One region of the Pseudomonas iranensis genome, then DNA from elsewhere that is predicted to be linked to it. Evidence: riboswitches for the same ligand, from Rfam matches in the RefSeq annotation. Region 1 holds a riboswitch; the other holds the start of a gene.
The links. A riboswitch is a leader RNA that binds a small molecule or an ion and turns the genes downstream of it on or off. The one in region 1 is predicted to bind cobalamin.
Positions count from the first base shown of each region.

Region 2: it holds a riboswitch for cobalamin, as region 1 does, so the genes downstream of both, cobO (cob(I)yrinic acid a,c-diamide adenosyltransferase) here and cobW (cobalamin biosynthesis protein CobW) in region 1, are expected to answer to the same signal.

Region 1 is NZ_CP077092.1:2,890,957-2,894,525, forward strand. It holds gene HU724_RS12955 (CbtB domain-containing protein) at 1-124, opposite strand, end outside; cobalamin riboswitch at 248-466, opposite strand; cobalamin riboswitch at 1,077-1,288, shown strand; gene cobW (cobalamin biosynthesis protein CobW) at 1,388-2,452, shown strand; gene cobN (cobaltochelatase subunit CobN) at 2,456-3,569, shown strand, end outside.
Region 2 is NZ_CP077092.1:1,996,512-2,000,080, forward strand. It holds gene HU724_RS08880 (PQQ-dependent sugar dehydrogenase) at 1-1,293, opposite strand, end outside; gene HU724_RS08885 (hypothetical protein) at 1,360-1,944, opposite strand; cobalamin riboswitch at 2,108-2,337, shown strand; gene cobO (cob(I)yrinic acid a,c-diamide adenosyltransferase) at 2,419-3,030, shown strand; gene HU724_RS08895 (cobyrinic acid a,c-diamide synthase CobB) at 3,027-3,569, shown strand, end outside.

The DNA.
Region 1 (3,569 bases):
CGGCGAACCAGACCAGGCTGGCACCGAGGATCGAGGCGAAGAGGGCGGCGGCGACGCGTTGGCCGAGTGTGGTGCTGCTGGAGATGTGGTCAGTGTGGCTGACGGTGTTGCTGATGATCGACATAGCGCTTCCCTCTGAAATGTCAGCGGGTAAACAGAGCGCATGAAAATCCCTGCGAGCAGGGCACGCAGGGATTTCGAACAGCGCCCGCCCACCGCGGGTTTGTTTGTGGTCAGCGGCGCTTGCGCGCGCTGGGTGTTGCGGGCCGGTCTCCGGGCTTGCGAGGGGCTGGCACAAGGCCGACCTGCAAGCATCACCTTCCCATGCCGGGGCACAGTGGATCTGACGCTTCGCTCGCTTACCGTTGCGGGGGCAGCACCGGACTGACATGGCTTTGAGTAAAGCACATGATTCACCGGTTTCCCGTTTCACCCTGTGAAGGGCACCCGTAACAAGGTGGGCAGGAAAACATGGGTTTGGGTTTTTAGTCAATTTCCGGGAAGTTTTCAGTGCTGCGGTGGGGGATTTTTCTGATGTTTTTGTGTGTATATCCGTCGCCGGTGGATCAAGATCAAGATCAAGAGCAGGCGAGCTGACACTCGGCTTATTGAGTGGTGAAAAGCGTGGGTGTTCGGCTTTTAATTTGTGTTGTTGCTGCCCCTCACCCCAGCCCTCTCCCGAGGGAGAGGGAGCCGATTTGCGGGCTTTTCAGAATCTGCATTCGACTCGATATCGCAAGTCGGCGTATTTCGCCTAAACACCTCGGTCAGTCCCCTCTCCCTCGGGGAGAGGGCTAGGGTGAGGGGCTCTAGATCTGGCTTTTGCTTTGGCTTTGATCTTTTGCCCCTTCAGCAGGCTGCGCCCGGATCGGTCCCGTAACGAAGGTACCCCGAGCCCCAGCGAGCGGGCCGTACGCCGGGGCAAAGCCTTTTGGTTTCTTTTTGCTGTGCCGGCACTCCGGCGTTTGAAAAAGGGACTCGCTGTAAGAGCGAAACCATAGGAAGCCGTTACCGCAGCAACGGATATACCCCCAGTTTCAGACTCACCGACCCATTGACCCACGACGGACCCATGCGTAGCCTTGCGCTTTCGAGGTTCTTCGGCACTCGCCGAAGCTAAGAAGGGAACGCGGTCAAAGCCGCGGCTGCCCCCGCAACTGTGAACGGTGATGTTCGTTGCCACGCCACTGCCAGCTCAACCGATGAGCCAGCGGGAAGGCGCAATGAACGCCAGGCCCAGCGCCTGAACGCCGTCAGCCAGGAGACCTGCCTCGTCACAGATTCTCACTACAACCGGGCGGGGTGATCCGGTGGCGAATGCTTCCGGCGTGCATGCGCGCTGCCGGTTCTCGTCCCGTATGCCCGCCGCTTGCCAAAGGGCATACCGATGAAAACACTGGCCAAACTCCCCGTCACTATCGTCACCGGTTTCCTCGGTTCGGGCAAAACCACGCTGCTGCGGCACATGCTCGACAACGCTCAGGGCCGGCGCATCGCGGTGATTGTCAACGAGTTTGGCGAGCTCGGTATCGACGGTGAAATCCTCAAGCAATGCACCATCGGCTGCACCGAAGAAGAGGCCAGCGGCCGCGTATATGAGCTGGCCAACGGCTGCCTGTGCTGCACGGTGCAGGAAGAATTCTTTCCGGTGATGCGCGAGCTGGTCGCCCGTCGCGGCGATCTTGATCACATTCTCATCGAAACCTCTGGCCTGGCCTTGCCCAAGCCGTTGGTGCAAGCCTTCCAGTGGCCGGAAATTCGCAGTGCCTGCACTGTCGATGCGGTGATCACCGTGGTCGACAGCCCGGCCGTCGCTGCTGGCACCTTCGCAGCGTTCCCGGATCAGGTCGATGCCCAGCGCAAACTCGATCCGAACCTTGATCACGAGTCGCCGCTGCACGAATTGTTCGCCGATCAACTGGCCAGTGCTGACCTGGTCATCCTCAACAAAGCCGACCAGACCAGCGCGGAAGATCTGGCTCGGGTGCGCGCTGAAGTCGCCGAAGAGCTGCCGCCAGCGGTAAAAATCATCGAAGCCAGCAACGGCCGCCTGCCGCTCGACGTGTTGATCGGCCTCGGTGCCGGCTCTGAGGAGCACATCGACAGCCGTCACAGTCACCACGATCACCACCATGACGGTGATGACGACGATCACGATCACGACGCCTTCGATTCGATCTCAATCGAACTGCCGCAAGCCGATGAAAGCCTGCTGCTCGACGCGCTGACGCAACTGGTGGTGCAACACGGCATTCTGCGCGTGAAAGGCTTCGCGGCGATTCCGCACAAGCCGATGCGCCTGTTGATCCAGGGTGTGGGCACGCGTTTCGACAAGCATTTCGACCGTCAGTGGGGCGCCGAAGAAGCGCGCGTCACGCGTCTGGTGCTGATCGGCCAGGAACTCGATGCCGCACAACTCGAAGCGCAATTGCGCGCTGCGCTCAGCGTTTAAACCATGCACCTGCTCAGGACCCAGCCCGGCGGATTCGTCTCGGACGACAACATTGCCGATCTCGGACAAACCCCCGCCGAGCTGGTGATCCTGTGCAGCGGCGATTCCAGCCTGGCGCTGCTCGCCGAGGCTGCGCAGCAATTGCCCGATGACTACCCGAGCCTGCGTCTGGCCAACCCGATGCAGGTGCAGAATCATGCTTCGGTCGATCTGTACGTCGACGAAGTGCTGCGCCACGCCAAAGTCATTCTGATCTCGCTGCATGGCGGCATTGCCTATTGGCGCTACGGCGTCGAGCGGCTGGTCGAGTTGTCCGAACGCGGCGTGCAACTGATTCTGGTGCCTGGCGATGACCGCCCGGACCCCGAGCTCAGTGACTTGAGCACGGTCAGCGCCGAAGTACGCGATAGACTCTGGCAATTTCTGCGTCAGGGCGGCATGGGCAATGCGCTGGATTTTTTCCGCTGCTTGGGCAACCAATGGTTTGCCCGGGATTATTCGTGGGGCGAGCCGCAAACCCTGCCGCGCACGGCGATTTATCACCCACAGAAAAACAGCGCTGCGCTGAGCGACTGGCAAGCCGAATGGCTGCATGGTCAACCGGTGGCGGCGCTGTTGTTTTATCGCTCGCATTTGCAGGCGGCGAACACGGCGTTCATCGATGTGTTCTGTCAGCGTTTGCAGGCAGCCGGGCTCAATCCGCTGCCGATCGCGGTGGCCAGTCTGAAAGAACCCGGTTGTCTGTCGGTGGTCGAGGACTGGCTGGATGAAGTCGAGGCGGGGGTGATTCTCAACACCACCGGTTTTGCCCAGTCCAGCCCCGAAGCGCCGCATCTGCGCCCGTTTCGCCGCAACATCCCAGTGATTCAAGCCATCTGCGCTCAGGACAACGAACCCGGCTGGCGCGACAGCGAACAGGGTCTCGGGCCGCGCGATCTGGCGATGCACATTGCTTTGCCGGAGCTTGACGGGCGCATCATCAGCCGCCCGATCAGCTTCAAGGATCTGGCTTGGCGCAGCGAGCGCAGCCAGTCCGATGTGGTCTGCTACCGCGCCCAGCCCGAACGCATGGATTTCGTCGCCGAACTGGCGCGGCGTTGGGTTGCTTTGGCACGCG
Region 2 (3,569 bases), 890 kb from region 1:
CCACACCTTGTTCCCGACATCATCCGCCACCAGCAAGCCACCTTGCTGATCGATGACCACGCCCACTGGGCGGCCCAGCGCGTTCTCATCCTTGTCGAGGAAACCGGTCAGCACATCCACCGGTTGCCCGGTCGGTTTGCCGCCAGTGAACGGCACGAAAATCACCTTGTAGCCACTGTGCGGTTTGCGGTTCCACGAGCCGTGCTGGCCAATGAACGCGCCTTCCTTGAATTGCGCCGGCAAGCGGTTGCCCTCGGCGAAGGTCAGGCCCAGCGAAGCGGTGTGCGGACCGACCGCGTAATCCGGAGCGATGGCCTTGGCCACCAGATCCGGATTCTGCGGTTTGACTCGCACATCGACGTGCTGGCCATAGTAGCTGAACGGCCAGCCATAGAAGCCGCCGTCCTTGACTGACGTGATGTAGTCCGGCACCAGGTCGCTGCCGATTTCGTCACGCTCGTTGACTGCTGTCCACAATGCGCCGCTGGTAGGTTCCCAGGCGAGGCCGTTGGGGTTGCGAATGCCCGAAGCAAAGATCCGATGATTGCCGGTCGCGCGATCGACTTCCCAGATCGCCGCGCGGCCTTCTTCCTGATCCAGACCGTTTTCGCCGACGTTACTGTTCGAGCCGACGGTGACGTAGAGCTTGTTGCCGTCCTTGCTGGCGATGACGTTCTTGGTCCAGTGGTGATTCAGCGTGCCGCCAGGCAAGTCGACGACTTTGATCGGTTGGGTCTTGATCTCGGTGGCGCCCGGCTCGTAGTTGAAGCGCAGCAGGCGGTCGGTGTCGGCAACGTACAAATCATTGCCAACCAGCGTCATGCCAAACGGCGAGTTGAGGTTCTGCAGAAATACCGTGCGGGTTTCTGCGACGCCATCGTGGTCGGCATCACGCAACAGGGTGATGCGGTTCGGGCTGGGCACGCCGGCACCGGCCTTGCCCATGACTTTCTTCATCACCCAGCCACGAATGCCTTTGCTGTCATCGGGCTTGGGCGGCGCGTTGGTTTCCGCCACCAGCACATCGCCGTTGGGCAGCACATAGAGCCAGCGCGGGTGATCGAGGCCTTCGGCAAACGCTGCGACCTGAGTGCCGGCCGCAGCGGTCGGTTTCGCACCTTCCGGCCAGCCCACCGCCGGGGCGATGTTGACTGTCGGGATCAGCGTCTTGTTCGGTTCGGGCAGTTTCGGTGACGGACCGGTGCCGTCGGAGACTTGCAGGCTGGAGGTTTCACCGCAGGCGGCGAGCCCGCCTGCGACGGCGATGATGAGAGCGAGTGGGGCCTTGCGCATTGCTGATCTTCCCTATGAATGCATTCCTAAACATAGAGGAGGGCGCAGGCCCGATGGTTCAACTGCTCAACCGCGGGCTTCCTTGAACAGCACGGCGATGCCCGGATGATAGTTGCCCGTGTCGCTGTGCAATTTGCGATAGGCGTAGGGGAAATACCAGGCCACTGCGCAGGTGTGTTCCTTTTGCAGGTCGTCGACCATGTCCTGCAGTTCTTCGGGGCTGGCGCTGTGCTGGGCTTTTTGCGGAGCGATGAAGAGGCAGCCGAGCTTGAGATCGCTGGCGTAGCTGATGCGCTTGGCATCAGCGGTGATGTCGAGCAGGGCCTGGGTCAGGTTAAGGTTGTTGACCCGTGGCCAGCGTTGCGTGGCCTGGATGAACGCGCGGTCTTCGGCGCCGGCAATCAGCAGATCTGCGCGGGCATTGCGTTCGCCTTCTTCGTTCTGTTTGCGCGTGGCGGTGTCGTTCAGCGTGACCATTTCAGCCATCCACGCCGCTGCCGCGAGCAGGCCGAGATTGGCTTTTTCGTCGTGCCAGTACGGCGTGTCGTTGTCGCCGCGAACGGTGTTGTAGCGATCGATACAGTCAAACCAGCGTTCCAGCAGCGGGCGCAGGAATTCCAGGCGCGGGTTGCTGATGATCATGCCTTGCATCGTCGTCATCCTTATTGTTGTAGTGGGCTTTTTGGAAAAAAGCATGGCTCTTTGATATCACCTGTCACAGTCTGGCACAAGATTGCCGCTGCACAATTGATCAGCGGCAGTTATTCGCGCGCAAAGCGCCTCTTCAATTGACGCTCCACCCCCAACCCTCTAACCTTCGCCGCTTGTTTCAGGTGCTCTGTGGCCCCGCGTCGACAGAGTGAAACAGGGAAGCCGGTGAGGGTGGTCTTCAAGCGAAGCCACGACGATCCCGGCGCTGCCCCCGCAACGGTAAATGAGTGAAAACTGCGCCTTGAGCCACTGCCTCGAAAGAAGCGGGAAGGCGCGCAGTCAGGCGAAACGCCGCTCATGAGCCCGGAGACCGGCCTGATCCATCTCAGCGGCATCACGGTGGGCGATGCCAGGCTTTTTGCCGTCTATTCTTGTGCCTGCCCGCCGTTATCCAGCCTCAACGGAGAGCTCCCCATGACTGATTCCCCCGAGCGTGACGAGCGCCATCTGGCGCGCATGCAGCGCAAGAAAGCCGTGATTGACGAACGCATCGCCAACTCGCCCGACGAATGTGGCCTGGTGCTGGTGCTGACCGGCAATGGCAAAGGCAAAAGCAGTTCGGCGTTCGGCATGCTCGCCCGCGCCATGGGCCACGGCATGCAATGCGGCGTGGTGCAGTTCATCAAGGGCCGCAACAGCACCGGCGAAGAATTGTTTTTCCGCCGCTTCCCCGAGCAGGTGCGTTTCCACGTCATGGGCGAAGGCTTCACTTGGGAAACCCAGGATCGTCAGCGCGACATCGCCGCGGCGACCGCCGCTTGGGAAGTCTCGCGCGAATTGTTGCGCGACCCTTCGATCGGTCTGGTGGTGCTCGACGAATTGAACATCGCCCTCAAGCACGGCTACCTCGATCTCGATCAGGTGCTCAGCGATTTGCAGGCGCGTCCGCCGATGCAGCACGTGGTGGTCACCGGTCGCGGCGCCAAGCCGGAAATGATCGAGATGGGCGACACGGTCACCGAGATGGGCATGCTCAAGCACGCCTTCCAGGCCGGGATCAAAGCGCAGAAAGGCGTCGAACTTTGAAGCAACCACGTCACTGCCCGGCGGTGTTGATCGCCGCGCCGGCCTCCGGTCAGGGCAAGACCACCGTCACCGCTGCACTCGCCCGTTTGCATCGCAATCAGGGGCGCAAGGTGCGCGTATTCAAATGCGGTCCGGACTTTCTCGACCCGATGATCCTCGAGCGCGCCAGCGGTGCGCCGGTGTATCAACTGGACATGTGGATGGTCGGCGAGCAGGAAAGTCGCCGCCTGTTGTGGGAAGCCGCCGCCGAGGCTGATCTGATTCTGATTGAAGGCGTGATGGGCCTGTTCGACGGCACGCCATCCAGCGCTGATCTGGCGCGCCACTTCGGTGTGCCGGTGCTCGGCGTGATCGACGGCACCGCCATGGCGCAGACCTTTGGCGCCTTGGCGCTGGGCCTGGCGAAGTATCAGCCGGACTTGCCGTTCGCTGGCGTGCTGGCCAACCGCGTCGGCACCTTGCGCCATGCGCAATTGCTCGAAGGCAGCCTCACCGAAGGTTTGCGCTGGTACGGTGCGCTGTCCCGCGAGACCGGCATC